3 regions of the Aneurinibacillus uraniidurans genome follow, and region 2 is predicted to be linked to each of the others. Evidence: riboswitches for the same ligand, from Rfam matches in the RefSeq annotation. Region 2 holds a riboswitch; each other region holds the start of a gene.
The links. A riboswitch is a leader RNA that binds a small molecule or an ion and turns the genes downstream of it on or off. The one in region 2 is predicted to bind S-adenosylmethionine.
Positions count from the first base shown of each region.

Region 1: it holds a riboswitch for S-adenosylmethionine, as region 2 does, so the genes downstream of both, PO771_RS04720 (homocysteine synthase) here and PO771_RS15165 (MetQ/NlpA family ABC transporter substrate-binding protein) in region 2, are expected to answer to the same signal.
Region 3: it holds a riboswitch for S-adenosylmethionine, as region 2 does, so the genes downstream of both, metK (methionine adenosyltransferase) here and PO771_RS15165 (MetQ/NlpA family ABC transporter substrate-binding protein) in region 2, are expected to answer to the same signal.

Region 1 is NZ_CP116902.1:941,982-951,906, reverse strand. It holds gene PO771_RS04740 (DNA internalization-related competence protein ComEC/Rec2) at 1-1,281, opposite strand, end outside; gene PO771_RS04735 (MazG-like family protein) at 1,298-1,942, opposite strand; gene PO771_RS04730 (hypothetical protein) at 2,037-2,621, opposite strand; gene PO771_RS04725 (deoxycytidylate deaminase) at 2,728-3,231, opposite strand; gene PO771_RS04720 (homocysteine synthase) at 3,315-4,613, opposite strand; SAM riboswitch class I at 4,741-4,843, opposite strand; gene PO771_RS04715 (helix-hairpin-helix domain-containing protein) at 4,946-5,590, opposite strand; gene PO771_RS04710 (DUF2533 family protein) at 5,687-5,935, shown strand; gene comER (late competence protein ComER) at 6,044-6,880, shown strand; gene PO771_RS04700 (ABC transporter substrate-binding protein) at 6,912-7,886, opposite strand; gene leuS (leucine--tRNA ligase) at 7,978-9,925, opposite strand, start outside.
Region 2 is NZ_CP116902.1:3,024,391-3,034,315, forward strand. It holds gene PO771_RS15135 (LutB/LldF family L-lactate oxidation iron-sulfur protein) at 1-1,236, opposite strand, end outside; gene PO771_RS15140 ((Fe-S)-binding protein) at 1,233-1,961, opposite strand; gene PO771_RS15145 (hypothetical protein) at 2,143-2,325, shown strand; gene PO771_RS15150 (fumarylacetoacetate hydrolase family protein) at 2,405-3,034, opposite strand; gene PO771_RS15155 (SDR family oxidoreductase) at 3,064-3,849, opposite strand; gene PO771_RS15160 (long-chain-fatty-acid--CoA ligase) at 4,004-5,581, opposite strand; gene PO771_RS15165 (MetQ/NlpA family ABC transporter substrate-binding protein) at 5,607-6,440, opposite strand; SAM riboswitch class I at 6,588-6,697, opposite strand; gene PO771_RS15170 (methyl-accepting chemotaxis protein) at 6,774-8,750, opposite strand; gene fliD (flagellar filament capping protein FliD) at 8,802-9,503, opposite strand; gene PO771_RS15180 (hypothetical protein) at 9,613-9,897, opposite strand; gene PO771_RS15185 (radical SAM protein) at 9,912-9,925, opposite strand, start outside.
Region 3 is NZ_CP116902.1:289,605-299,529, forward strand. It holds gene PO771_RS01430 (hypothetical protein) at 1-148, opposite strand, end outside; gene PO771_RS01435 (MBOAT family O-acyltransferase) at 123-1,592, opposite strand; gene PO771_RS01440 (S41 family peptidase) at 1,759-3,210, shown strand; gene PO771_RS01445 (hypothetical protein) at 3,282-3,761, shown strand; SAM riboswitch class I at 3,812-3,937, shown strand; gene metK (methionine adenosyltransferase) at 4,068-5,282, shown strand; gene PO771_RS01455 (sensor histidine kinase) at 5,443-6,618, shown strand; gene PO771_RS01460 (response regulator) at 6,615-7,346, shown strand; gene PO771_RS01465 (hypothetical protein) at 7,404-7,724, shown strand; gene PO771_RS01470 (tetratricopeptide repeat protein) at 7,793-8,242, opposite strand; gene PO771_RS01475 (hypothetical protein) at 8,429-8,686, shown strand; gene PO771_RS01480 (ATP-dependent helicase ComFA) at 8,668-9,925, shown strand, end outside.

The DNA.
Region 1 (9,925 bases), 1.8 Mb from region 2:
TCCAAAAATAAGCGAAAGAGCAGCAAGAGGTGCAATACATACACTTATAAACGGAACGAATAAAAAATTAACGAGAGGAGAAAGAAAGGAGAAGACATGAAAATAATACATCGTTAAGGGAAACGATGTAAGAGTAGCCGCTGCTGTTACTGCCACAAGGCCACGCAAGGAAGCTGGCTTCATCCACTGCAAGCGCACCTGTAGCGGAGGAACGAGCAATAACAGCCCAAATGTAACGAGAAAAGAAAGTTGAAAACTAACTTGATGAATCACATACGGATCAACCGCTGTCATCCCAAGAAAGGCGGCACCCAGCACATTCCAACCATCCGCTCGTCGCCGTACGAGAAGGGCAAGCAAAACAAGCTCTCCCATAATGAGAGCACGCATAGCAGACGGACTAGCTCCGGTCAAAAACACATACAGCGGCAGCAGTGCCATAGTGAGTCGAAAGCTACGCTCTCGCGACAGGCCAGTAAGTCGACACAGAAAGACGATAGCGGCAGCAAGCATCGTAATGTGCTGACCCGAGATGGCAATGACATGGGTTAGACCAAGACCAGAGAATTTCGCATAGGTCTCTGGATCAATCTCCGTAACAGAGCCGAGTAAAAATCCGGACAATAGCCCCTCTGTATCCGGCCCATACATCTCCTTCAACCGTTCCGCCAGCCATTCCTGAGATGCTACTAAACTCCCCCATACACTAAACGTAGGAGCATGATACGAAATCGCGCGCAGCCCATCTATGCTCCCCACTCGATGAACATGCTGGAAATACAAAAAACGCGCATAATCAAAGGCACCAGGATTCGTTGGTTCGGGCGGCACTGAAAGCTCAATCGGACCCGCAAGCCGCGTGCCGTACTGGAACACGTCCCGGGCTCGCTTCCATTCGTCTATATTCTTCAGACGTACCGTTACCTGCACCGTTTCCTCTACTACACTCGGCTGTGTATATACCTTATATACACGCAATGCGAACCGAACGCGATCTCCGTCGTGCGTAACCTTACTCACGATTTCCCCTTCACATGTAATGGACCCAACTGGAAGCATACTTACATTACGGCTGTCAATCAACCGATAGTAACCGAACGCAGCCACAAACAAACATAAACCGATGATGATGTAGCGTCTACACGCTGTACATCGCATAAATAAAACAGTCGACGCCAGAAGGCTTATCGCGACTACCAAAAAAGCGGACCTGACATTGTTTGCATATACTGAGGCGCAAATGAGTCCACCTAATGCGTACAAACTATATACAAACAACATCCGCCGCCTGATCATATTATTTCACATATCCGCGCAGCTTCAGCTTCTCTACATGCGCGTGCAATAGACTCGTAATATCCATCACAAACGTTTCTTCCAATATGTATAACATCGTAAAACAGCACTGGGCAATATGCAGTAAGTTTAGACCGCAGCCACGCAGCACCTGTTCCTCCGTCCGAACACACTCTTCTCCACTAGCCCCACGGAATTTGCCAATCCACTGCGCGAACCGCCCAATCGCGACCGAGATATTCAACACCGTACTATCGAGCGTAACACCCGGAATGACTAGACGCGGCAGCCGCAGCGACCGATATCCATCCGCTGTTACCGTTATATATACATCGTCTACCTCCTGCATCTGCTGCACATAGCCTTTGCGTATCAGTTTGGCAAGATGCTCATCTATCATCGTATCAAGCCGTACATCCGGCGCAATGTCTTCGAGCACGAATGTCATGGAAATGCATGTCTGTGCCACATCAAGCAACTCCCCTGCTACATGATGCAGCGCCTCACGTGCACCTGGTGTTCCCTGCTCCTCTATCCAGCGCAGAATCGCTTCACTCAGCTCTCCCTGTTCTTCTACCAGCTTTTGAAATGTCGATTCCAGCGATGGAACAAGCTGGTTCAGCCGGGGCAGTACAATCTCAATCATCGTATGGACAACTCCCTTTTTTCTCTTTATTGTACCATACCGCGCAAACATTTTGTAAATAAATGTAAAAAAGGAAGAGGCAGCTCTCTTCCTTTTACGAACTTTGCAGGCTGTTCCACTGATCTGTAAGTACAGACAATTCCTGCTTAATTATGTACATATTCGGTTCTTCCTGCTGCTCCATGCAGTCATTCAACCTCTCAAGCAGCCAGTTAATGCGGCCTTCGACAATTTGCTGTTCGATATACTGCTCAACCAAAACGTTAGCCAGCTCTTTTTCTTCCCCGAAACCATTGTTTTCAAAGATGCGACCTTCTCGGAAATGAATGTCCTTGCTCAGTCCTTCTTCATACAACCGAAGCATACCGCTCGCTCCCATCAAATAGATCGAGCCATGGAATAAACGAATGAGCGGGTTGGCCTTGAGCTCTTCCTCGGTGATCCCGTTAATGTACAGCCTCCCTTTAATCGGAAGCCCTGACTGTACAACCAGTCGAAACACACCATGTTCTGTATAAAATCCGAGCAGAAGCGTGCCTTGCATTGTTTTCTTTTCTTCTACTGTAATTTCCGGACGCGTTTTGGCTTCTTCTACAATTCGATAGACATCATCCACGCGTTCTTGCGGAGCTTGAAAATTATCGCACACACCACGTATCGTTGTCACATGCGGTTGCATATCATTCACCTCTTTTGTAGTTCAGCTTCATTGCCTTCTTGCTACATCTTTACCCCCTCGCGACCAGTCCATACCAGTTTTTCATGCATTTTATAAAAAAATTATGCTAATCCACAAACTCCATCTTAACGCCAGCAGGAGCCTTATATATATCCAGCTGTCGGAATAAAATCTCTTTCCTTTGGAATAACTCTGCTACTTTCGCATGATCTTTTGCATACGGACGATGAAAAACGACTTCCGCAATGCCGCTGTTTGCAATCATGTTCGCACACGTCCAGCACGGTTGATCAGTCACGTAAATCGTCGCCCCCTGTCGATCTGCCTGATCTGTAAACAACAACAAGTTTTGCTCCGCGTGAATCGTTCGAATGCACTTCTGTTTCTCCTGAATAACGCCTACTTCATCTGTCTCGTAATAATTATGTAGCAAGCACCCTTCCTCCAGACAGGACGGTACACCACTCGGACTCCCGTTATAGGCAGTGCCTAGTACTTTGCGCTGTTTTGTCAGCACAGCCCCTACATGCCGACGCGGGCACGTTGCACGTGTAGATGCCATATAAGCCAGATCCATAAAATATTCATCCCATGTTTTTCGTTCACTCATGATTCTCTCTCCTCTACATGTTCTTTTTTCTATAGTAAACGAAAAAAGGATGCGTGCAAAATGCACAGCATCCTTTTCGTATCTTATACAGTTGCCAACTGGCTCACTTTAAGCGCTTGTTCCAGGTCTGCGATAATATCATCAACGGCTTCAATCCCGATGGACAGACGGATGAGGTCAGGAGATACACCCGCACTGATTTGCTGCTCTTCTGTAAGCTGCAAGTGCGTTGTGCTTGCCGGGTGAATGACGAGTGATTTCGCATCCCCAATATTCGCCAGGTGTGAGAACAGCTTCAGGCTGTTGATGAATTTCTTACCTTCTTCAACTCCGCCTTTAATGCCGAATGTGAAGACTGCCCCTGCTCCTTTTGGCAAATATTTTTGCGCACGCTCATAATATTTGTCACCTTCAAGACTTGGATAGTTCACCCATGATACAAGCTCATGATTTTTCAGGAATTGCGCAACCTTCAGCGCATTTTCCACATGACGCTCCATGCGCAGGTGAAGCGTTTCAAGACCTTGAATGAACAACCAGGAGTTAATCGGTGTCGTAGCAGCCCCGATATCACGCAGCAGTTGTACACGAGCCTTGATAATGTACGCCAGGTTACCTACCGCTTCTGTATATACTACTCCATTGTAGCTTGGGTCCGGCTCGCTCAGGCCTGGGAACTTGCCATTGTTCCAGTCGAATTTACCAGAATCAACGATTACGCCACCGATTGATGTCCCATGTCCACCAATGAACTTCGTAGCAGAATGAATGACAATGTCTGCACCGAATTCAATCGGGCGGCACAAGTATGGACTTGCGAATGTGTTATCCACGATAAGTGGAACACCATTCTCATGTGCGATTGCGGCAATCCCTTCAAGGTCCGCTACGTCAATACGCGGATTACCGATTGTCTCCGTATAGACTGCTTTTGTTTTATCTGTGATCGCCGCACGGAAGTTTTCTGTGTCAGACGGATCAACCAGTTTTACTTTAATACCAAGTTTGCCTAATGTGTGTACAAACAGATTGTATGTGCCACCGTACAGGTTGCTCGATGCAACGATCTCATCACCTGCACCGGCAATGTTGAGAATTGCGAAAGTAATCGCAGATTGACCAGATGATACAGCAAGCGCAGCCACACCGCCTTCAAGCTGTGCAATCCGCTGCTCAAATGTATCTTGCGTTGGATTCATAATGCGTGTGTAAATATTGCCAAACTCTTTAAGTCCAAACAGGTTTGCTGCATGGTCTGTATCCTTGAATACATATGAGCTCGTCTGGTAGATCGGAACCGCACGTGATTGTGTAGTTGGATCTACCTGCTGTCCGCCGTGCAGGCAGATGGTTTCAAATTTCAATTCGCGTTCTTGTGACATTGTCATATCCCCCTTGAAAAAGTAAGTGTAGTAGTTGTTCTTCACGGAGGGCGATGTTATGTACCAAAATAAAAACCTCTTCTCCGTTATGGAAGAAGAGGGTTGCATACTCAGGTATGTATCACCGCTCTCATCTTCCAAAGCCATTGCTTTGCTGGATTTAGCACCTTGCACGTCGTGCCGGTTGCCGGGCTTCATAGGGCCAGTCCCTCCGCCTCTCTCGATAAGAGATACTATTTTGTTGTGTACGTGTGTCGTGCTGTTCTTGTTATTTATTATAGGCGCACTATTCCGACCTGTCAACTTAATCTGAAAAATTTTTTTATTCTTTTTCATTCAACGGTGAGATGAGCACGAATTTTCTCCAATGTTTTCGGTCCAATACCAGACACGTTCGTAATGTCTTCTACTTTCTTAAACGTCCCTTTTTTCTCCCGGTATTCCAGAATCGCCGCCGCTTTCGCTGGGCCAATGCCCGGAATGGTCTGGAGTTGTTCAGATGTCGCCTGATTCAGATTGACAGTCACTTTCCCGCTATCTGTACCGGTTGTACTATTCTCCCCGCCTGGCATCGGCAGCGTCTCTCCCTGGTGCGGCACATAAATCAGCATCCCATCCACCAGCTTCTTTGCTCCGTTCACACTGCGGCTGTCTGCATTCGGTGCCAGACCACCCGCCTGCTTGATCGCTTCATGTACACGGGAGTCAGGTGACAGCGTATATACGCCCGGTCGAATGACCGCTCCCTTCACATCCACAGTAACCGGCGTAGCAGGAAGAGAAGCATCGGTCTCCTGCGCTGGCTTCTGGCCTGATCTCGAATCATGTGCTTCTTTTGTAGCAGGAGCTGCTGCTGTCACAGGAACAAGTTCTGGCTCCGCTTTGCTCGTGTTATACAAATAAAAACTACTACCGAGGAATAAAGCGCATATAATACTAGCAACTCGTTTTTTTCGTGTACGCAGCCATTCTTTCATCTCTTTTATTCCCCCTGCTTGTGATTTGCTATTGCTTTGCCTATAATTTAAATAAACAATTCTGGATTTATACCGGAAACAAGGAGGTTACTAACTATGAGTGTTCATCATGCGATTTCAGCCCATTCGGCTAGTCAGGCGGAGTATATCGTTCTGTATCGCAAACTTGATGTGATGCGTGAAGTCCGAATTGAACGGGCGATTGAACAACACCGCGCAGGAGAGGCTGTTGATCTTGCTTCTATTAACGAAGTTACTCAACAAATCAATCAACTGGCACAGCGCCACCATCTGCCGCCACGTAAATTTGTTACAGCGGACATGATCGAAAGCGCAAGTAAATAATATTCCATTTATTTACATTTTATCACATCAGTAAAAATATGTGTACTGAATCTCTCCTGGCTCCCATACAGTATTACGAATAATAAAAACAAAGCCGGAGGGATTCAGATGCATATCGGCTTTATTGGCACTGGAAGCATGGGGGGCATGTTGCTAGAGGCTTTTATTGAATCAGGTGCTATAGCACCCAATCAGATCATCGCTTCCAATCGTTCTCCTCAGAAGCTCGCTGTTCTCATGCAAAAACATTCTGGTCTGCATACCGGAACGAACATTCATGTAGCTCAGAAAGCAGACATTATTTTTCTTTGCGTTAAGCCTCTTGAATACCGGACTGTCCTTGATGAAATTGGGGCATACCTGACTCCTCAAAAGCTGGTTCTATCAATTACGAGCTCAATCGGTGTTAAACGATTAGAAGCGTATAGCCCAGCTAAAATCGCTCGTATTATTCCAAGCATTACAAACACAGCACATTCCGGAGCTTCCCTTGTTACATTCGGCTCTCGCCTGACACCAGCAGACAGAATGACCCTCCTGAAGCTAATCACTGCAATCAGTACACCGATTGAGATTGAGGAGGAACACACGCGCATTTCTTCGGATATCACAAGCTGCGGACCTGCTTTTTTTAGTTTTCTTATGCAGCGCTATATCGATTGTGCCGTAGAAGAAACCGGAATTTTGGAGGAGCAGGCGACTGAGATGATGACGGCGATGGTTATTGGCATGGGTCGTCTGCTCGAAGACGGACGCTACTCGTTGCCATCCTTACAGGCCAAAGTGTGTGTACCTGGCGGTGTGACCGGCATCGGTCTAAATGTGCTGGATAAGGAAACAAAAGACACATTCAATCATCTCGTGCAGGCCACCCAGCGCAAATTCCACACAGATTTACGTGACGTACAGGAACAGTTTACTGACAAAAAAAATCCCCTCCACTAACTACTGTGGAGGGGATTTTTTGGGTAGCACATTATTTAACGATCTGTGCTCCCTTTTTAAGTTGCTCAGGGATAGACAGGCCGAAGCTTTGCGCCGCTTTCGTATTCACAATCAACTGAACATCTTTTAGTGTCTCCACCGGAATGTCTCCTGGCTTCTCACCGCGCAGCACGCGCGCAGCCATAACACCTGTCTGCTTGCCCAGCTTGTAATAGTCAATACCGTACGTCGCAACCGCACCGCGCTTCACTGTGTCGCTATCAGACGCAAACACTGGAATTTTCGCAGCATTAGCCGCCTTCAACAGCGATTCAAACGAAGACACTACGTTATTATCGACCGGAATGAGAATCGCATCCACCTTACCAGCCAGCGATTCTGCACCCGGTTTTACCTCGTTTGAATTCGTTACGCCGACACGCACAACATTAATGCCTTTTGCCTTTGCTGCATTCTCGATCATGTCAACTTGAACAGATGAATTCACTTCACCCGTCGTATAGATGACACCGAGGTTTTTCAGTTTCGGAACAAAAGCGTTCACCAGTTCTACCTGCTTATCCATCGGAGACGCATCTGATGTACCCGTCACATTTGCCTTTGGCTTATTAAGTGATGGGACAATCTTTGCCGCTACCGGGTCGGTAACAGCCGAGAACACAACCGGTGTGTCTTTCGCTTGGTTAACAACAGCCTGCGCGGACGGCGTCGTAATCGGGATAATGATATCCTTACGATCCGCTGCCATCTTCCCGGCAATTGCCGCGACATTGTTCATGTCGTTCTGCGCGTTAATGTATTCAAGCTTCATGGACGAACCATCTTTGTATCCTTCCGCTGCCAGCTGGTCAACAATGCCTTTGCGAATCGAGTCAAGCGCCGGATGCTCAGCAAGTTGGGTAATGCCCACTTTCACTTGCTTATTCGCCGCCTGCTTTCCCTGACCACATCCTGCCATCATCATCGCGAATACAAACAGAATGCATACAACTGCTGCTCTTCTCATCTTACCTCTCCTCCAACTCTCTCAACTAAAGTCTTGTAAGCCTTATGCTTGTCAAGATTATAGCACGGAGGATTAGAGGAATACTATCACATTATCCAACAACAATATTAACAAGTTTGCCCGGTACCGCAATGACCTTACGCACGGTCTTACCTGCAATCAATTCCTTGATTTTGTCATTTTCATTCACGAGCGCTTCCATGTCCTGTTTTGTCGCGCTTGCCGGAATGATCATTTTGTCGCGCACTTTGCCGTTGATTTGCAGTACGATCTCGATTTCGTCAAGCACAAGCGCCGATGCATCAAATGTCGGCCATGCCTGATGATGCACGCTGTCTTCGTGTCCGATCATTCGCCACATTTCTTCAGCGATGTGCGGTGCGAACGGCGCAAGCAGCTTGATTGTTGTTTCAATCGCATGAGCGAACATGCCGCGGTCTGCTGTTTCCGGATACGCATAAATTTTATTAACAAGCTCCATGATCGAGCTGATCGCTGTGTTGAACTGACGGCGTTCACCGATGTCGTCGCCTACTTTTTTGATTGTCGCATGCAGCGTACGATTTAATTCTTTTGCATCGCTGTCAGACATATTCACAGTTGGATGGCTCGCTACAAGCTCTGCATTTGTCTCTACTACCCGCCAGACGCGGTTTAAGAAACGGAAGCTGCCTTCTACACCAGAATCGCTCCACTCTAGGTCACGATCCGGTGGAGCTGCGAACAGGATGAATAGACGTCCCGTATCCGCCCCATATTTCTGAATGATCTCATCCGGGCTCACAACGTTGCCTTTGGATTTCGACATTTTTGCGCCGTCCCTAAGAACCATGCCCTGCGTCAGCAGGCTCTTGAACGGTTCGGTAAAGTTAACCATGCCTGCATCATGCAGTACTTTCGTGAAGAAACGGGAGTACAGCAGGTGCAGAATCGCATGCTCAATCCCGCCAATATATTCGTCAACCTGCAGCCATTTATTTGCTTTTGCCGCTTCAAACGGAATCTCATCGTTTTTCGAATCAGTAAACCGCAAATAATACCAGGACGAATCAATGAACGTATCCATCGTGTCTGTTTCACGGCGTGCCGCACCACCGCAGCACGGGCATGTAGTGTTCACGAATTCCTCTGACTTAGCCAGCGGATTGCTTGCCCCGTCGATCACAACATCTTCTGGAAGCAGAACTGGCAGTTGATCCTTTGGAACTGGAACGGTGCCGCATGTATCACAGTAAATAATCGGGATTGGTGCCCCCCAGTAGCGCTGACGAGATACAAGCCAGTCACGCAGGCGATATGAAACGGTAGAACCGCCAATGCCTTTTTCTTTCAGACTGTCGGCAATTTTTACAAGCGCTTCCCGGTTTGGCATACCATCAAACTCTGCAGACTGCACGAGCACACTATCTTCGGTGAATGCTTCTTCCATCTCAGCAGACACATCTACATCTTCTCCAGCTGGTGCGATAACACGTACAATCGGCAGGTCATATTGACGCGCAAATGAGAAGTCACGTGTATCATGTGCCGGAACAGCCATAACTGCACCTGTACCGTAGTCCATCAGGACATAGTTGGCAATCCAGATCGGTACATCTTTACCAGTCAGCGGATGACGAGCGTACGCTCCTGTGAACATCCCTTCCTTCGGCGCATCGGCCGCTGTACGAGTAATGTCTGATTCTTTACGAATACGCTCAATGAAGTCAGTAACTTCTTGCTCATTGTCTTTACCCGCAATTAACTTGCGCACAGCTGGATGCTCCGGTGCAAGGACCATGAATGTAACACCGTACAGCGTATCAGGACGCGTTGTAAATACCGTCAACAATTCATTAATTTCCGGCACTTCAAACGTGACTTCAGCCCCCGTGCTCTTGCCGATCCAGTTACGCTGCATCGTTTTAACTTTATCCGGCCAGCCTTGCAGCTGATCCAGATCTTCAAGCAGACGGTCGGCGTAATCTGTAATCTTGAAATACCACTGTTCAAGATCAAGCTTCACCACTTCCGTGCCGCAGCGCCAGCAGCAGCCCTCT
Region 2 (9,925 bases):
AGCCGGATGGCTCGTCATAAAGCCAAATCCTTTAAACGCCAGTTTGTCCTGCCACTTGCCATGCCCTTGCTCCACCTGATCCTTGCGGTGCTCTAATAAAAGATCATGCAGCGGAATTTTGACTGGACATACATCTGTACAAGCTCCGCACAAGCTTGAAGCATTCGGAAGGTCCTTCCAGTCTTCGTATCCGTCAAAAAGCGGTGTCAGTACCGAGCCGATTGGACCGCTATACACACCACCATACGCATGCCCACCGATATGACGATACACCGGGCATACATTCAGGCAGGCACCACAACGAATACACTTCAGCACTTCCTGATACGCGGTGCCAAGAATATCCGAACGACCGTTATCAAGTACAATCAGATGGAACTCCTCTGGCCCATCTGTATCTTCCGGGCGACGCGGACCGCTCAGCGCCGTTACATACACGCTAATTTTCTGGCCGGTCGCACTTCGCGTCAGCATGGAAATCACGATATCAAGCTCTTCCCATGTCGGAACAAGACGCTCCATCCCCATAATCGCAATATGAACTTTCGGCAATGTCGTCGTCAGACGAGCATTCCCTTCATTGCTGACGAGCACAACGGAACCGGATTCGGCTACCCCGAAGTTGCAACCAGAGATTCCGATGTCAGCATCAAGAAATTTACGGCGCAGCTCTTCACGTGCGAATTGACACAGCTCTTCTGTCTGATCTGATAATTCGCGCCCGGCTACTTCCGAGAATAACTCCGCTACCTGAGCGCGGTTCTTATGAATGGCAGGGGCAATAATATGAGAAGGGGTTTCCCCGGCTAACTGAATGATATATTCCCCAAGGTCTGTCTCTACTACCTGCACACCTGCTTCTTCAAGATGGCGATTCAGGTGAATTTCTTCCGATACCATCGACTTCGATTTTACAACCGAGCGTGCTCCACTTGCCTTAGCAATGCGCAGCACATGATTTACTGCATCGGATGCTGTCTGTGCAAAATGCACGTGTCCACCGTTTTTCTCTACATTATCGGCGAGCTCTTCCAAATAGCTATCCAGATTCTCAACAGTATGACGGCGAATACGCGAGGCCAATTCGCGCCATTCTTCGACATTCCCCAGCTCGTCTGCCGCTTTAAAACGTCCTCCACGCAGCCGATCCTGTGTAAACGGGGTAGCTTTTTGCAACTGCTCGTCTAGCAATGCTTTTTTCACACGCCCGACAAATGGGAGAGACTGTGCGCTCATTTTGCTCCCCCCTTCGCCAATACTTCTGCGACATGCATAACTTTCACCGATTTACCAGTACGCTGCAAACGACCACCAATATTCATCAGGCAGCCCATGTCCGAGCCAATCAATAACTCAGCACCTGTTTCTTCGATATGCTGAACTTTCTCATCAACCATCGCTTCGGATATCTCGCTCATCTTCGCGGAGAATGTCCCACCGAATCCACAGCAATCCTGGCAGTACGGCAATTCTTCCATATGCAACCCCTTCATGCCAGCAAGCAGCTTACCCGGCTCTTCTTTTACACCAAGGGAACGGCTCATATGACAGGAATGATGATACGTTGCATGCGCCGGAAGTTCCCCTTCCAGCTTCTCTAAACCCATCACTTTTACAATAAATTCAGAAAATTCATATGTTTTAGCTGCTAATTCAACAGCTTCCTGATGCCAGGTCGGATCATCTTTTAACAACTCTGGATACTCCCGACGGATCATCGTGACACAAGAGCCTGATGGTGCTACTACATATTCACTTTCCCGAAAAGCCGTGATCATCTGCCGAGCCGCTTTGGCTGCATCTTTCTGGTATCCACTATTATAAGCAGGCTGTCCGCAGCACGTCTGCGCCGCCGGAAAATCCACTTCCACCCCAAGCCGCTCCAACACTTCTACTACACTTTGCCCTACCTGTGGGAAAAAAACATCAGACAGGCATGTGATAAACAATGAAACTCTCACATTTCCACCTCTTTAGTATTGCAATTCTGTTATCATTTCTTTTCACTCTAACACGCTTGTTAACTGTTAACAATAGAAGAGCAGGATTTTATAAAAAATATTCAGAAAAGGCGTGAAAAAAATGCTTTAATCCATTACTATAGAACATAAGTAAAGAAAGAATGAAAGCGGGGACGTGTCAATGGAGAACGAGAAGATTATGATTTTAATGCCGCTAAGTGGAAAGATTCTCTGGGAGATGTATGGGGAATCATTTGGGTATTTTCAAAAACCGCCTTCTCTACACGTACCGCTCGAAGAACACGAAGTTCACACCGACTGGATTCAAGAAATTGAACGCGGCGTCATTTATCTACAGAGATAAACATATAAGCCACCGATTGTCCAAGACGGACACTCGGTGGCTTTTTCTGTGGAAATAAATGAGGGAGTCTTGCGGTTGATTATGAACGCAGCTTAATCGTGCAATTCCCCCATACCTCTTCACCATATACGAGTTCAAGGCTATCGCCGTCCGCAACTGGACCAACGCCTGCTGGTGTCCCCGTATAAATCACATCGCCTTTGCCAAGGCCAAAATGCTCGGCTGTGAATACGACAATCGTTGGGATGTCAAACAGCATGTCCTGAATGTTTCCATCCTGAACCGTTTCTCCATTTTTGCGAAGGGAGAAATTTTGCGCCGCACACGCTTCTACACTCTCGAACGGGCGGAATTTCGTCAGCAATGCCGCATTCGGAAATCCTTTCGCCCGCAGCCACGGATGACTTTTTTTCTTCAGATCACTCTGCACATCACGAAGGGTAAAATCGATCCCTAACGCAATCTGATCAATGACATCTTCCATCCGCATCCCCTGCTCATATGAGCGGGCAATATGCAGCACAAGCTCAGCTTCATGATGCACTTCTCCTCGGTTTCCAGGAAGATTAACCTCCTGTCCATTCGCTTCTACAAGTGAATGAGTTGGCTTTCCGAACAGGAACGGCATAGTTGGCACGGCATTGCCGAGTTCTTCTGCATGCAGGCGATAATTACGCCCCACACAATATATGTTGCGAATCGTTTCAATCATCATGCTTCCTTCTTTCTTCCTTAAGATTAAATACTTTTGATCATGCCACCGTCTACAAGTATCGAACTGCCGGTCACATATGTATTTGCCCCAGATAACAAGAATGCAACCACACGTGCGAATTCTTCCGGTTGTCCGTAACGACCAAGCGGAATATTTGCTTCCATCTGCTGCTGAATCTCTTCGCGAGACACACCCTGCCGCTGTGCATTCATCTCATCTAGATAAATAAGACGATCAGTCGCAATTCGTCCTGGTGCTACCGTATTGACGAGAACATTATACGGTGCTAATTCCACCGACAGTGTCTTTGATAATCCTACGATGCCCGTGCGGAATGTATTGGACAGCACAAGCCCTGGAATGGGTTGTTTAATAGAAGAAGAGGCAATATTGACGATATGGCCGCCCCCCTGCTTAAGATCAGGTATCACTTCACGAATGACACGAATATAACTTAACAGTGTCAGCTCAAATGCTTTTATCCAATCCTCATCCGTAAACTGTTCAAACGTACCGCTTGGAGGCCCACCCGCATTGTTGACTAAAATCTCAATGCGGCCAAACGTATCACGCACCGCCTGAACAAGTGCTTGAATCTCTTCTACTTTCGTAATATCAGCACGGCAGTAAGCCGCTTTACCAGCACCAAGTGCATTCAATTCATCTGCTACCTGCTTTAATTTTTCTTCATCGCGGCTCGTCAGCATAACGTTTGCGCCTTCTTTAACGAGCTGCTCGGCTATCGCCCGCCCCAATCCCTGGCTAGAAGCGATAACAAGCGCTGTTTTTCCGGTAAGATTCAGATCCATTCGGTTCCTCTCCCTGCTGTCAGTATTTTCACTCTCTTCCGATTGTACGGGATGAACTGCTATCGGTCAAACCAAGCTGGACGCAGGAAAGGCGAACAAGCAGGTGAGAATACTCTCGCTACTTGTTCGCCTATAAGCCAGACTTCGTATCGATTTATGCCTGTATCTCCTCTTTCACTTCTCCTTCTAATACAAACTTCTGGATTTTTCCGCTTGCCGTCTTCGGTAATTCATCTACAAAGCGATATTCACGTGGGCGCTTGTACGACGCAAGCTTTCCGCCATCCAGCAGGAACGTATTCAGATCGGCTTCTGTGAGATTACTTCCTTTGGCGGCTACAATGTATGCCAAAACAATCTGTCCCCATTTCGGGTCTGGCTTGCCAATTACAGCGGCTTCCTTCACACCTGTATGTTCCACCAGACGGTCTTCTACTTCACGTGGATAGATATTTTCTGCACCCGAGATAATCATATGATTCATCCGATCACGAATCCAGATGTATCCATCCTCGTCATATTCGCCAAGATCTCCTGTATGATACCAACCGTACGCAAGCGCCTTTTCTGTTGCTTCCGGTCGATTGTAATACCCATTCATCATGCACGGGCCTTTGACGAGAATCTCACCGACTTCCCCCACTTCACAACGGTCAGCCGGATTCGTTGGCTCCCCATCCTCTTGAACACGGGCAATTACGACTTCATGCGTTAAGCTTGCCTTTCCAGCTGCCCCGGCTCTTGTAAGCTGTTCGTCTGGATGCAGCACGGCCATACACGGTCCCATCTCTGTTGTACCGAATATTTGCACCAGGTCTGCACCGATTTTTTGATCGAACTCATGAATTAAGACAGGTGCCATCGATGCTCCGCCGTATTCCACCAGGCGAAGCGATGACAGGTTGTATTGTTCAATATTCTCAACGTGCAAAACCATTGTGATCATCGTAGGTGCTGCAAACATATGCGTCACTTGTTCACGCTCAATGATCGCCAGCACTTCTGTCGCATCAAAATGGTGCAGCAATACGTTCGTCGCTCCGACTTGAACACGCGGTAAGAATGATGTATGCAGTTCTGCTGTATGATTCAGCGGTGCTGCCGAAAGCCCAATGTCATTCTTGGTTAGCCCCATGCACTGCATCATCATAAAATTATGGTGGATCTTGCTGCGGTGCGTGTGAAGTACGCCTTTCGGACGGCCAGTTGTACCACTTGTATACATCATGATGCAGTAATCAGTCTCAGCAACAGTCACTTCCGGCTTCTCTACTGATTCTGCATCGAGAAGTTGATAGAAGTCCAGAGCACCTGCTGGCACGGATGAATCTACATAAATCCAGTGCAGCACTGGTGTTCCGATTTGACGTGCCTGTTCTACGATCTGTGACCCCATCTCTTCATACAACACCACTTTAGCGTTCGCATCCTGCAGAATGTATTGTAGTTCATGTGAAGCTAAGCGATAATTAATCGGGTTAAAAATCGCCCCGATTTTCGCTACAGCAAACATCGCGATGACATATTCACTTGTATTGTAGAGGAATGACGATACAACGTCCCCTTTTTCTACACCCAGGCGCTGTAGCGCCCGGGTAAATTGATTCACTTTATTGTCAAGTTCGCGATACGTAAAGTGATGCTGTTTTACTCCGTATTCATACACAAGAGCAAGCTTCTCCGGATAATTCCGAGCTGACCACTCTACTATACTTCCGATTGTCGTACTCACAGCAACGCCCTCCATATTTTACCGATTATTTCAAATATTCAGGTTTTTGGAACCCTTGAAAATCCTTCTCTACAACCGCTTTAAATTCTGGTGATTTGTATGCTTCGATGATATCTTTTGTAATTTGGATATCTTTGTCTGCTGTTTTTACAGCTACAATGTTCATGTATTTTTCCGGAAGCTGCTCTAATTGCAATGCTTCTGTTAATTTAAGTCCAGATGCAATGGCGAAGTTACCATTTACGAATGCATAGTCTGCATCAGCAAGAGAACGCGGAAGCTGCGCAGCTTCAAGCGGCTTCAGTTGAATATTTTTCACGTATTGTGTCACGTCTTTTTCTGATGCTTTTGTCGGGTCAATGCCTGCTTTTAGTTTAATCCAGCCAAACTTCTCCAGCATTCCAAGTGCACGTGCCTGGTTAGTCGGGTCATTTGGCAGCGTTACCGTCGCGCCAGCTGGTACTTCATCAAGCGATTTGTGCTTGTTAGAATATACGCCAAGCGGTGCCGTTGGAACTTGCAGCACATTCGTAATTTGGAGATTATGATCCTTCGCAAATTTATTCAGATACACAACATGCTGGAATACGTTCGCATTCAGCGATCCTTCTGCTAATGCATTATTCGGCTGCACATAATCATTGAACTCTACTACTTTTACGGTATAGCCTTTCTTCTCAAGAATCGGCTGAATCCCTTTTTTAATTTGATCACTATACGGACCGGCTGTTGCACCAATCGTGATTTCTTTTGTTCCTGTCTGTCCAGAGGAAGCAGCCTTATCTCCACCACCGCATGCAGCAAGCAATCCTGCTAGAATAACGAATACCCATGTTAAAATAAATGATTTTACTTTCATCTGTATGTCCCCCTTTTTTTATAAATGACATGCATCAAAATCATAATTCTGTTATCTCCCTAGCTTGCCTATTCCCCCCTTGCAAATAAAAACGACCTCTTACCAAAGTAAGAGGTCGACGACAGACGTTTAGAAGCTCCGCCGGACCTCTTATCTCTCAGCGTCATTACGCTGCTGGAATTGGCACCGTTTGAACCATATAGTTCAAGGTTGCCGAGGCTTCATAGGGCCAGTCCCTCCGCCTCTCTGGATAAGAGTCCGAAACTATTTAATTTTCTTGCTGTTATGGTTATTCTACCACATTAAACCACAAAGTCAACTAGGAATTATAAGTTATTTATCTGTTTTAAATTGCTGCATCGCTTCCTCAAGTTCAACTGCCATTCGACTTAACGCTACAGAAGCCGCAGCAATCTGATCAATGGAGGAAATTTGTTCTTGTGCATACCCGGCTACATCACGCGATTTCTCGGCAGACTTTTTCGAAACACCAAGTATCTCCTGCCCAGACCTCAGGATGTTTTCAGAACGGACTGCCATTTCTTCAGACGAGACAGAAATCTGACTACTTTTCTCAGAAATAGACTCTACCGAATTCATGATACTTTGAAAAATGAGCCCTGCTTCATCAACGGCCCGGATCCCTGTGTCAACTTCCTTCGTTCCTTTATCCATCGATTGTACAGCTCGCAATGTCTCTCCTTGAATCTCCTGAATCACCTGGGCAATCTGATCAGCAGACTGCTTGGACTGCTCGGCCAGCTTACGTACCTCATCTGCTACCACTGCGAATCCCTTGCCTTGTTCACCAGCTCGTGCCGCCTCGATTGCCGCATTCAACGCTAGCAAATTTGTCTGTTCAGCAATCGATGTAATCACGCCAATGATCCCACCAATCTCCTGCGAACGTTCTCCAAGTAACCTCACTACACCTGCTGCTTCTTCCACCGATGTACCAATCGTATTCATCTGCTGTACCGCCTGCTGAATGGTTTGGTTTCCTTTGTCGGCTTCTACAGCTGTCCGCTGTACCGCTTCTGTCACAACCGAAGATGACGAAGCAATCTGCTTGGCACCATTCGTCATATATTCCATTGTTTGTGCTGTCCTCGTGATGCCCTCCATTTCTTGCTGGGCACCAACAGCCACTTCCTGGGTAGCCACTGTAATTTGATTCAATGTACTACCGGCATGCGCTACGCCTGCTGCCAGCTCCTGCGAAGACGATGCAACCTGCTTGGCTGTCTGATTGACCTGGTGAATGAGGTGACGCAAGTTTGCTAACATACCGTTCACAGCATGAGATAAGTGACCGATCTCATCTTCTGTATCCACTGGAAGCTCTTCTGCCCGCAGGTCCCCGGAGGAAATCTGCTCTGCAACCGATGCAATATCACGAATTCTCCGCACTGGGCGCAATAAGGAGATATATACAAAGAGTGCAATCGCCAACAGCGTAACCAGTCCTGAAACTACAACTTTTACAAGCAGCGAAGTAAGTGGGCTTATAAATTCATCTAACGGCACTTCAAGCGCCATCATCCAACTTGTTCCAGGCACTTGATGATAAAACACCATATAATCGCGCCCATTTTTCGTAAACTCTTTCATTCCTTCTTTCGTTTTAAGCATCTCAGCTGCGAGTCCTGTGCTATCCTTCAGTACATTTTCTTTTAGGATCTTGTTTTTATCTGGATGATGAATAACTAGGCCATCTGACTGAAACACGTATACTTGATCAGATTGTCCGACTTTAAAATTCGTAGCCTGCCGGAATACTTCTCCGATCGGAGACGCTCCACTGACCAGACCTTTCACGTTATTATTCATATCCCGCACAGGTGCCTCGAAAGAAATAATCAAATTACCATTCTCTTTAGCAGGAAATGGATTCGAGACAATCGGCTTACCTGCCATAACATCTGGAAATGTCGGTTCGCTTCCAATCTGAATCACTAGATTTTTATCAATAATAAGATTTCCCTTTGTGTCTCCTATACTGAGGGATGCATACGTTCCATTCATACGTGCTTTTTCCCGCTCAAAATAGGCTAAAATTTGATCCGTTGTACCAGTTCGGACAAGATCTGTGTTCGCCATTACAATAATCTCGGACAAGCGTGTGTTTAACCACGTTTCTAGTTGTGTCGCATGAATGCGAACTTGCGAACTCGCATTATTCTGTAAGGAGGTCTGAATGATTTGTTTGGCAGAAATATAATTGATCGTCCCCATTACGGTAAGCGCCATCCCCGTCAAAATCAAAATAATCAATAAAATTTTGACAATAAAAGATTTTCCCTCTCTCATAGCATCCCAACCCTTCTATATGCTTTTAATTGATAAGCATGCTTACCACGATTATAAGTACGTATCGAGCATCGTTCCGCTAGTAAATGCTTGTGTATACATCATGTTGGAAACTGTGTGGTAGTATCTAGATGGTTGTTGATTTAATAAAGAAGAAGTAAAAATAGCAGGTATAGATAGTAGCAATCCAGAGGCGGGGACATATTTTATTGCTTGAATCTGTTCCGATATGGTAGATGCAATTCCACCACTCCCACTAATCACTGATTGGACACGAACAGCGTCGTTCGTGAGAGCCTTGTTAAGTTTTTGCGAGTCAATCTCAAGTACTCCGTCTGCTTGAACCGAAATTCCAACGTTCTGTAGGACTTCCGAATCGAATAATAGACTGCGAGACATGTTGTGTACAGTCTGCTGTGGCAGCCCGTCTTTCTCATCCTGTACAGTACGCAGCATATCATTATACGCAGCAGCAAAATCTCCAATGGCCTGATAGATTTCTCGATGATCCTGCTTACTGTATATACCGTCTAGATTCGACTCAAGAAGCACTTCCGCTGCTTTGCTCGCTTCTGCTATACTGCGGTGTACTTCCACAGCCGCTGCTGTTCCACTGCGAACGATACCAGACAAATTGCTCTGGGGCGGAAAGGATATCGTAGGCATCGTACTTCCTACCCGGCGTGTTTGTGGTTTCGGCCATGCAGCAGGCTTGTTGTACCATTCTGTATAGTGCTGGATTTGCGAAATCACTTCAATCACTCCTCTCCTACCATAGAAGTATTTTACAACATGTGGATCACGATGCACACTATGCAATCTAACTTTATTCCTGCAAAAAACTGCCCAGATGGACAGCTTGCTACGCAAAAGTAACCACAAAATAACCATAACAGGCAGCATTCACCAAAAATGTTACAACAGCCGCCAGCCACAAACCCTGCATCGTTCGAACTTTGCCTTTGGTATTAAAATAAAGGGCTGCCGGTATGATATACACCAGTTGGACAAGACCAATCGCAAAAATGGGGATACCACCAAACAGTAAAATCGATGAACCACCTGCCACGCTCACGTGCAGCCCAATTGCAAGAAAAATTCCAAGCGCCACACTCCCTTTATCCTCCTCATTTTGATACTCTTCCATCATCCCTCTCCTTTCTAGCCCCGCTGAA
Region 3 (9,925 bases), 1.1 Mb from region 2:
GGAAGCTGGCCGGACTTACGCCATATAGCGCCGGATTGCGGAATAAGAAAAGCTCAGCTAGCAACAAGAACACAAATCCCCATAAGAAGCCGCGTACAGCCCAGCGTTTTCGAATTGGCTGATTAGAACTGGAAATAGATGAAGTCATGTTTTTCCCCTTTAATCATAGCGATGATAAGCAGGACAATTCCTGCATACACAAGCCCGCGTATCGGGGCAGGAACGAAGCGATGCCAAGTTGCTGCGATTCTGCCTTCATATTTGCGAACCCCATATTCAAGCAGGTGCACCCCGTATAAGATTGCAGCAAGCGTGAGTGGAGCAGACTGAGCGCTTGCCTGTGTGAGCAGACCGGATAATCCGCCAGAAGGTGTGAACATCGTTTTTACGTAGGCGAGTGCGCTTGTTACACTCTCTGCTCGGAAGAATACCCAAGTAATCATAGTGAGATGAAAAAAGACAAAGACAGCTCCCACATGATATAGAGCAGAGATAAGACGCTCGACTGCAGTCGGCGCAGCAGGCAGATAGGCCAGCAGCCGGCGTCGTGCATTCGCATACCATTTATGGGCAATGGACAGCAAGCCGTGCAGCGCCCCCCAGATAACAAATGTCCACATCGCTCCATGCCAGAGTCCAGAGATGAGCATCGCGGCGAGCAGATTTACATCCTGGCGAACACGTCCTTTGCGCGAACCGCCAAGTGGAATGTAAATGTAATCGCGTATCCAGCCTGACAGCGTAATATGCCAGCGCCGCCAAAACTCGGTAGCACTTGCACTAATGTACGGGCTCATGAAGTTCATCGGCAGCCGATAGCCGAACAAATAGCCGAATCCGACCGCCATATCGCTATAAGCGGAGAAGTCCGCATAGATTTGGAACCCGAACAGGTATGCTCCAGTCCAGGCTTCCATCGTTGTTAACGTCCCTGGATTGTGGAAGTACGGCAGTACCATCGGAGCAAGTTGGTCAGCGATCATAATTTTTTTGGCAAGCCCCCATATAATGAGGTAGACGCCGTATTTGAAATCAGCTGGGCTTACCATCAGAGAGGTTGTACGCTCGACTTGCGGCATGAATTCCTGCCCGCGCATAATCGGTCCCGCAAGCTGATGCGGAAAGAACGAAATGAACACCCAGAACCTTAGGAACGAGTGAGCCGGTTCGGTACGTTTCTTATATACATCCACCAGATAAGCGATGAGCTGGAACGTATAGAAGGAAATCCCGATGGGGAGCACGATGTGTGTCCAGAAGCTGTTCGGGGTGACAAACGTCAGGCCGGACAGAGTTTCCAGGTTATGAATGATGAACAGCGAGTATTTAAAAAACGCCAGGTTCATGACGTTCAGGCTGATGCCTAGGACAAGCCAGAGCCGTGCTTGACCCGAACGGATACGGATCTGGCGTGCTAGTAAGTAGGACAAGAACGACACGCTTAGGAACAGGGCTAGAAATCCCCAGCTGGTGGCCCCATAAAACAGGCAGCTGGCGACGGCGAGTATCGTAAGCCGCGCCGGACGAAACAAATGGTAAGCGAGAAACGTAAGTGCGAATAAGAAGAAAAATTCTGGTGTATGAAAAAGCATAATGGTCCTTCCTTTTATAAACGATCATCTGTCATTTCAAACACAAGTATTGTATCATACTGTGCGCAGGAGCATATAGGAGTGCGCCCGGAAAAAGGATAGGACACTTCGTTGTCGAACTAGTATAGAGGGAGAGTTTAAGCCTAGAGAGGAAGTTGACGATTACGTGATAAAGAAACAAGTCGCTACGACGGCGCTAGCAGGTACAATCATATGGACAGCAGCATTTGGTGCAGCTCCCGTATGGGCACAAGAAACACCTGCGAGCGCTTATACCGAGCAGGAAGCGCGCATTCATGAAGTGCTTCAGAAAGTACTGAATGGTCACGTTAACAATAATTTGGATATAAAGAAACTGACAGATGGGGCGATTCGGGGCATCGTGGCTGAAACAGGCGACCCGTACACCGCATACTTTACAGAGGATGAGTTTACGAATTTCATCGGAGAAGTGGAAGGTCAATTCTCCGGGATCGGGATTTATGTGGAGCAGCGTAAGCAGTCATTTTTTGTGGATAGTGTGATCGCAGACTCCCCGGCCAGCAAAGCCGACTTGCGTTCCGGTGATGAAATTGTCGTCATAAATGGAGAGAAGATTGCTGGGAAGACAATTGATGAAGTAACTGAAGAGATGAAAGGGCAGGCGGGTACTCCGGTGGAACTACAAATTCGCCGCCATAATCAGTTGCTTACGAAAATCGTGAAGCGAGAAGATATGCAGACATCTCCGGTAGATAGCATCATGCTCGATGGCAAGATCGGGTACATGACGCTCTATACGTTTTCGTATAATATCGCCGATGTGTTCAAAGAGCAGCTGGCGCGTCTGCAGAAAGACGGCATGAAGAGCCTGATTATTGATCTGCGCGACAATCCTGGCGGTCATATTGAAGGGGCCATCGATATTGCAGATTTGTTCGTTGAGCATGGAACGCTTGTCAATATGGTCAATCGCGATGGGAAGAAACTTTCGATTCCAGCTACCGGAAAAGGGACAGCGATCCCTATGGTTGTCCTGGTGAATGGCAATAGTGCCAGTGCATCCGAGATTTTGACGGGGGCTCTTCAAGATCATCATGCGGCTCGTATTATGGGGACCAAAACATTCGGGAAAGGTACCGTGCAAGAGATTACGCCGCTTGATAAGGGTGGGGTATTGAAGATGACGGTGGAAGAATACTTCTCTCCGAACATGCACAAGATCAATGGCGTTGGCATCGTACCAGACGATGTGGTGCAGAATCCGAATGAGCAGGTCGTAAAAGCCGTCACGTATTTGACAGGTGCTACCTCGCTGCATCTGTTTGCAGATGGCAAAGTTAGCTTCAACGGATTTCCTCCTGCCGTCACGCCATTGGCTAAAAAAGTCAATGGTCGCTGGTACATCGCGCTTCGTCCGTTCGCGCAGGCGTACGGTTATCGGATTAGCTGGGATGGTGCAAAACAGCAGGCAGCACTCCGCATTGGGGAAACCGAGCGTAAATACGCGGTGTCGGGCAACCCGCATGTGCGCAGTGAGAATGGAGCGACATGGGTCGCACTTGATCAACTAGACCGGGATTTTGATGCGATCAGCGTAGAGAAAAAAGAAGCGGAATGGCTTGTTCATATAAAATAGGTAAAAAACCACGACCTTTGTAAGAAATAAACGTATAAGTTAACAGAAAAACACAAAGGGAGGAAGAAGTTGTGAATAAATGGGGATACGGAATCACCGGCGCGGCGTTAGCCTTTACGGTCGGACTCGTATCAGTCGGGACAGCGGCCCCAACTGAGCCAGGAACAGAAGGGGACCCGGTTGTAACGCGCAGTTATGTGGATCAGGTGCGCCAAGAGCTGGTCAAGCTCATTCAGTCATCATCGCAGCCGACAGCCCCGAATAATTCCACAGGTGGTACGGCATCTTACACGGTCGAGAAAGTGACGGCAGGCCAAACCATTACGGGGATGGAAGGGACAGAATTCATTGTACGCACCGGACAAGTTAAAGCGGTGACGCCGGGTGTGGACTATACGATCCCGGATCTGACGAGTGGAACAAGTATGCCAGATGGCGAAGCCGTGCCGCATGACCACCTGCTGCTCATTCCGCGTGCGGATGGACGCGGGCTTACTGTGACAAGTGGCAAAGCAGATATTATCGTGCGCGGCGACTACAAGGTCCAATAGAATGATTGACAGTTAAACAGAAATAAGATATATTCGTCTAGAATGAAGACCCTATATCCCGAGAAGGTGGAGGGACTGGCCCGATGAAACCCGGCAACCTCATGGCCGCATATGGCGGTGAACGGTGCTAACCAGCAGAAGGCATAATTTTTTATGCTGTTTCTGGAAGATAAAGGGCAAAGATTGAGTAAAAATCAACCCTTTTCCAGGTGTGATGCATTTGGAAAAGGTTTTTTACTGCTTTGCAAAATGGGTTCGGGAAGGGACCATCAAATAAATAACAGCAACTAAAAGGAGGTCGTGAATATGGCGCCTAAAAAAGGTCGTTATCTCTTCACATCTGAATCCGTAACAGAAGGACATCCGGATAAGATTTGTGACCAGGTTTCTGATGCAATTCTTGATGCAATTCTTGAAAAAGACGCAAATGCCCGCGTAGCGGCTGAAACATCTGTTACGACAGGTATGGTACTCGTAGCAGGCGAGATCACAACAAGCTGCTATGTAGACATCCCGAAAGTCGTGCGTGAGACGATCCGTGAGATCGGTTACACCCGTGCGAAATACGGCTTTGATGCTGACACATGTGCCGTGCTTACATCTATTGACGAACAGTCTCCAGACATCGCTCAAGGGGTTGACCAGGCACTTGAAGCGCGTGAAGGTCAGATGACAGATGAACAAATCGAAGCAATCGGTGCAGGAGATCAGGGCCTGATGTTCGGGTTCGCGTGCAATGAAACACCTGAACTCATGCCGCTTCCGATCTCGTTGTCTCATCAACTTTCTCGCCGCTTAGCGGAAGTCCGCAAGAACGGTACACTCGCGTACCTTCGCCCGGATGGTAAAACACAAGTAACGGTGGAATACGAAGGAGATAAGCCGGTTCGTGTTGACACAATCGTTATCTCTACGCAGCATGATCCATCTGTAACGCTGGAACAGATCCAAAAAGATCTGAAAGAGCACGTAATTGCTCCGATTGTTCCGGCAAGCCTGCTCGATGAGAGCACAAAATACTTCATCAACCCGACAGGCCGTTTCGTAATTGGCGGACCACAGGGAGATGCAGGTCTTACAGGCCGTAAAATCATCGTAGACACATACGGTGGATATGCTCGCCATGGCGGTGGTGCATTCTCCGGTAAAGATCCGACGAAGGTTGACCGTTCTGGCGCGTATGCAGCGCGCTATGTAGCGAAAAACATCGTAGCAGCGGGTCTTGCAGACAAATGTGAAGTACAAGTAGCGTATGCAATCGGGGTTGCACAGCCTGTATCTATCAATGTTGATACATTTGGCACAGGTAAAGTGGAAGAGGAAGTTCTGGTTGAGCTTGTTCGTAAAAACTTTGACCTCCGCCCGGCTGGCATCATTAAGGAACTCGACCTTCGCCGTCCGATCTACCGCAATACAGCGGCATATGGACACTTCGGTCGAAATGACCTGAATGTACCGTGGGAGAATACAGACAAGGCTGAAGTTCTTAAAAAAGAAGCAGCTGCGTTTATGACAAACTAAAACAAACGAACCAAAAGACCCATCACTGTAATAGTGTATGGGTCTTGTTTTGTTTGCGTGGGATGAATGGTACAATGTATGGAAGGATTTTGCCCGTATCCTGTTGAAACAGTGAGAGCAGGAGGGACCTAATGGCTAGTGAGGTGGAAAGGGGATTTCAATGAGCGAGGCAAATATCGACATTCAGCTTTTGGACGAGGTGATGAATAAGACGGTATCTTCCGTGGAGGAAAGCAAAGAGAAAATCTTTGAAATCGCGGAAAATGCCCATAAAGAAAATAACTTCATTACCCTCGAACTTGAAACGCTGCGTAACGAAATTGATCTTGTCATTACGCAGACGGACGAGCTGGAATGGAAGGCGAAGCAAGCCCGGCAGCGCCTGGCTAACATCAGTCGCGGCTTCAAACGGTATAGTGAGCTTGAGATCCGCGAAGCGTATGAGATGGCTAGCCAGATGCAGATCCAGCTCTCTCTTTCCCGTGATAAGGAAAAACACCTTCGCGAGCGGCGGGACGAGCTTGAGCGCCGCCATCGCAATATTTTAAACACCATTGAGAAATCAGAAAACTTGATTTCCCAGATGGGGATTGTGCTAAACTACCTGCAGGGCGACTTACGCAAGGTAGGAGTTGCTCTCGAATCTGCCCATCACCATCAATTGCTGGGGATCCAGATTATTCAGGCGCAGGAAGAAGAACGCAAGCGTGTAGCGAGGGATATTCATGATGGTCCTGCCCAGTCGATGGCGAATGTGGCACTTCGTAGTGAAATCGTAGAAAAAATGTTAAATCAGAACCGGATTGATGAGGCAAAAGGAGAACTCCGGTTATTAAAAGAGCTTACAAGGGCAAGTCTGGTAGATGTACGCAAGATTATTTTTGATCTGCGACCAATGGCCTTAGATGACCTTGGTCTCACTCCTACCCTGAGAAAATACCTCGAAGAATATGAGAAGCGGCATCATATTGAAACTAAACTCACGCTCTTGAGTCCTGAGCGCCGTTTGCAAAGTTCCATTGAAGTGGCAGTGTTCCGGTTGATTCAGGAGTCGCTTAACAATACAGCCAAGCATGCAGATGCGAAGCGGGTAGAAGTAAAACTTGAGTTCAAGCCGAAAAAGGTGCTCTTTATGGTAGCGGATGATGGTATTGGATTTGAGAAGCAGGCCAAAGGAGAGCGTCCGCAATTTGGCATTATGGGTATGCAGGAGCGTGTGAAGTTACTGCAGGGAACGATGAAGATCGACTCGAAGCCAGGGGAAGGAACGGTGCTGTTTTTTGGGATCCCCCTTCGTATCGAAGAAAACATGACAGATGGAGGTAATGAACAATGACAGAGCAAAACATGACAGAGCAAAACATTTCAATTTTACTTGTAGATGACCATAAACTGTTTCGAGAAGGGGTAAAACGTATTCTCGAAATGGAAGAGCGCTTTGTGATTGTAGGAGAAGCATCTGATGGGGAAGAGGCGTGCCAGATGGCAGCCGACCTTCAGCCAGATGTTATTTTGATGGACATTAACATGCCGAAGATGACAGGAGTGCAGGCTACCCAGCGCATTAAGGAGCATGCGCCTGAATCTCGCATTATTATTTTATCGATTCATGACGATGAGAACTACGTGTACAAATCTCTTCGCTCCGGTGCTGCGGGCTATCTGTTGAAAGAGATGGATTCGGATGCGCTGATTGAAGCGATTAATGCGGTAGCGAATGGTGAATCATACGTGCACCCGAAAGTTACAGGTAAACTCATTACTGAATTCCGTCGCCTGAGCACGATTGAGCACAGCCACGAAGAAAATGTGCTGTTAAGCGATATTAGTGATCTTGGAAGCGGTGAGAAGGAAAGCAATATTCTTGCATTGACGCCTCGCGAGCGTGAAGTGCTGCAGCTTATGGCAGAAGGTAAGAGCAATCGCATGATTGGGGAAGAATTGTTTATTAGTGAGAAGACCGTTAAGAACCACGTAAGCAGCATCCTGCAGAAGCTGGACGTACAGGATCGTACGCAGGCGGTTGTCATGTCAATCAAAAACGGCTGGGTGAAGCTTTCCTAATATCTTTGCACGCCTCCCCTTGATTCCGCATACATATGGAATAAAGGGGGGAGTGCAATGGGGCCTGGAATGATACTGGTCGTTACGGCTGCTGTGTACCTCATTGTCACTTGGTTGCTGCGCTGGAGTGTGAACGGGCTTCTTAGCGGAGCGCCGGTGGAAGCTGTATATATGGCTGGGCCATACGCGGCATTCAAAATGTGTGCGCATATGGATCAGGTGGAATATGCGGCGCATTGTACAACATGGTACTCTCTGATAGAAGGGATTCCGGCTGTATTGTATGTGGCGCGGGGCCTTGCAGAAGAAGAAGCGGATCAACAGTTGCTTGAACATGCTCTTTACCGCTGGCCTCATTTACTCGTTATTCAGGAATAAGTTGATATACATGACAAAAAGCGAGGGGATGTATTCCCCTCGCTTTTTGTATGGAGGCGTATGTGTGCTTAGCGCAGCAGGGCACATACAACGAGTGTGAGCAGCGTATAGCCGAGCAGAACCGCACCTGTCATCTGTAGGAGAGATGGTTTTTTGCGTATGGGAGCAGGTGGATGCGTGCGTGTGAGAGCTTCTATACGCTCTTTTTGCTGCCTGCGTCGTGCAAGCAGAATCTTCGCGCCAACAGCAGGCTCGAAGCAGGGATCAGCCTGGGTAGCCCGCTCGTAGTAATCAGCTGCTTTACGAAAGAACCCTTGCTTTTCGCACTGGCGTCCGAGCTCATACAAGGCTCGTACATGGGTGCGGTTTGCTCGCAGTAGCTTCTCATAATAAGATGGATCACTTGTGTTAATGTATGTCGCATTCGCATGTCCGGGAAACAATCGCTTAGTTCGCTCGTGGAAGGTTTTCCGTGCGGGAGAAGGAAAAGAGCGCCTGCGAATCGTTTGTATAGTCATTGGAGTCACCTCTTTGCCCTCATTTTTACCAGAAACACCATCCGACAAACCTTTTCATGAAAAATAAGAAAAATGTAAAAAAAAACCAAAAATAAAAAGGAATACAGAAAATTCTGTCGAAATTAGTAAGGACAGAGTCGGGAGACAGCATCGGAAATATTTAGATGAGTATAAGGAGGGCTATGTATGTTAAAAAATTCACATGTTGAACAGGTACAGGAAGATGGAGGGGTTCAGCTGCCGATGGAAGTGATGGCAAGAACCGGGATTGGCCCTAACGATTCCATTGTCATGCTAGTAACGCAGGATGGGGAGATTGTGCTGCAGAAATATGTGAAGCAGGAGACTGACCAGGACGGGCTGGAGCAGGAGACAGAAGCAAGACCGATGATCGCAGAAGAAGACGAATCATACGGGATCGAAAAATGCCGAAAAGCCAAATAGAAGATTCTATGAAAGAAGCTTGTGTCTGGTTGGAGGGGAGAGCACTTCTGGAGGAGGAAGTAAGCTGGTTATTTCAAAGTAAGCTGCCGGGGTGGAACTGGGAGAGTGTCCTTGCTTTCATGGAGCAGCGAGGACTTCTACAAAAAGATAAAGGGATTGAGCAGATGGGGGCGGGAGAAGAGAAGATCTTCTCCTTTTTTTCTTCTCTTCGCCGCTGGATCGGATATAACTCTCCTGTTTCGTACCGCTGTCGTCGTTGTGGAGCAACAGGCACAGATATCGTGCTTGTATCGTGTGCACGGTGTGAGAAGGATGACTGTCCATACTGTCGCCGCTGTCTCGGGATGGGCCGCAGCCTGGGATGTACATCGTATTACATCATTCCCTCCTTTTTGTCGACCTCGGCATCAGAACAGCCTATTTCTGCGATTCAGCACATTCTCGATGGGTATCCGACGTTAACAACCGCACAGAGGACGGCGGCAGAGGCGATGCTGCGCTTTCGTAGAGAAGAGAAGGAGCCGGATGAGTTCCTTGTCTGGGCGGTGTGTGGAGCAGGTAAGACAGAGGTGATGTTTCCGCTTGTGTATGATGCAATCACTACCGGTTGTCATGTATTGTGGGCGACCCCGCGTCGGGATGTTGTGCTAGAGCTTGCGCCGCGGCTTGCAGCAGCTTTCCCGGATTTTCCGTTATCCGTTTTGCATGGAGCATCTTCGGAAAAGTGGAGCCTTGCACCACTTGTGCTGGCGACAACCCATCAGGCGCTTCGTTTCTATCGGCGATTTGACCTGGTCATCATCGACGAAGTAGATGCGTTCCCCTATCATGGTGATCCTATGCTTCCATTTGCTGTGCAGCGTGCCCGGCAATTGCCGGGCAAAACCGTATACTTAACTGCAACGCCCAGGGAAGAACATCGCAAAAGGCTTGTGAAACCGCACTATGACTCGGACTTTTTGCCACATGTGAAAATCCCCGTTCGTTATCATGGCCACCCGCTTCCGGTACCAGGCAATTGCCGGGTAAGCCAATTAAACGATCGTTTAAGACAAGAAAAGCCAATTCCTGAACTGCTTTCTTTTTTTAACCAGGTCGCAGAACGGGATGGACAAGCTTTTATCTTCGTCGCGTCTATTGCCCGACTGGCAGTGCTCCATCGTTACATCGAACAGCTTGCACCGGAATGGCAGGGAAAGGTGGAAACAGTACACGCAGCTGACCCGGAGCGGGAGACGA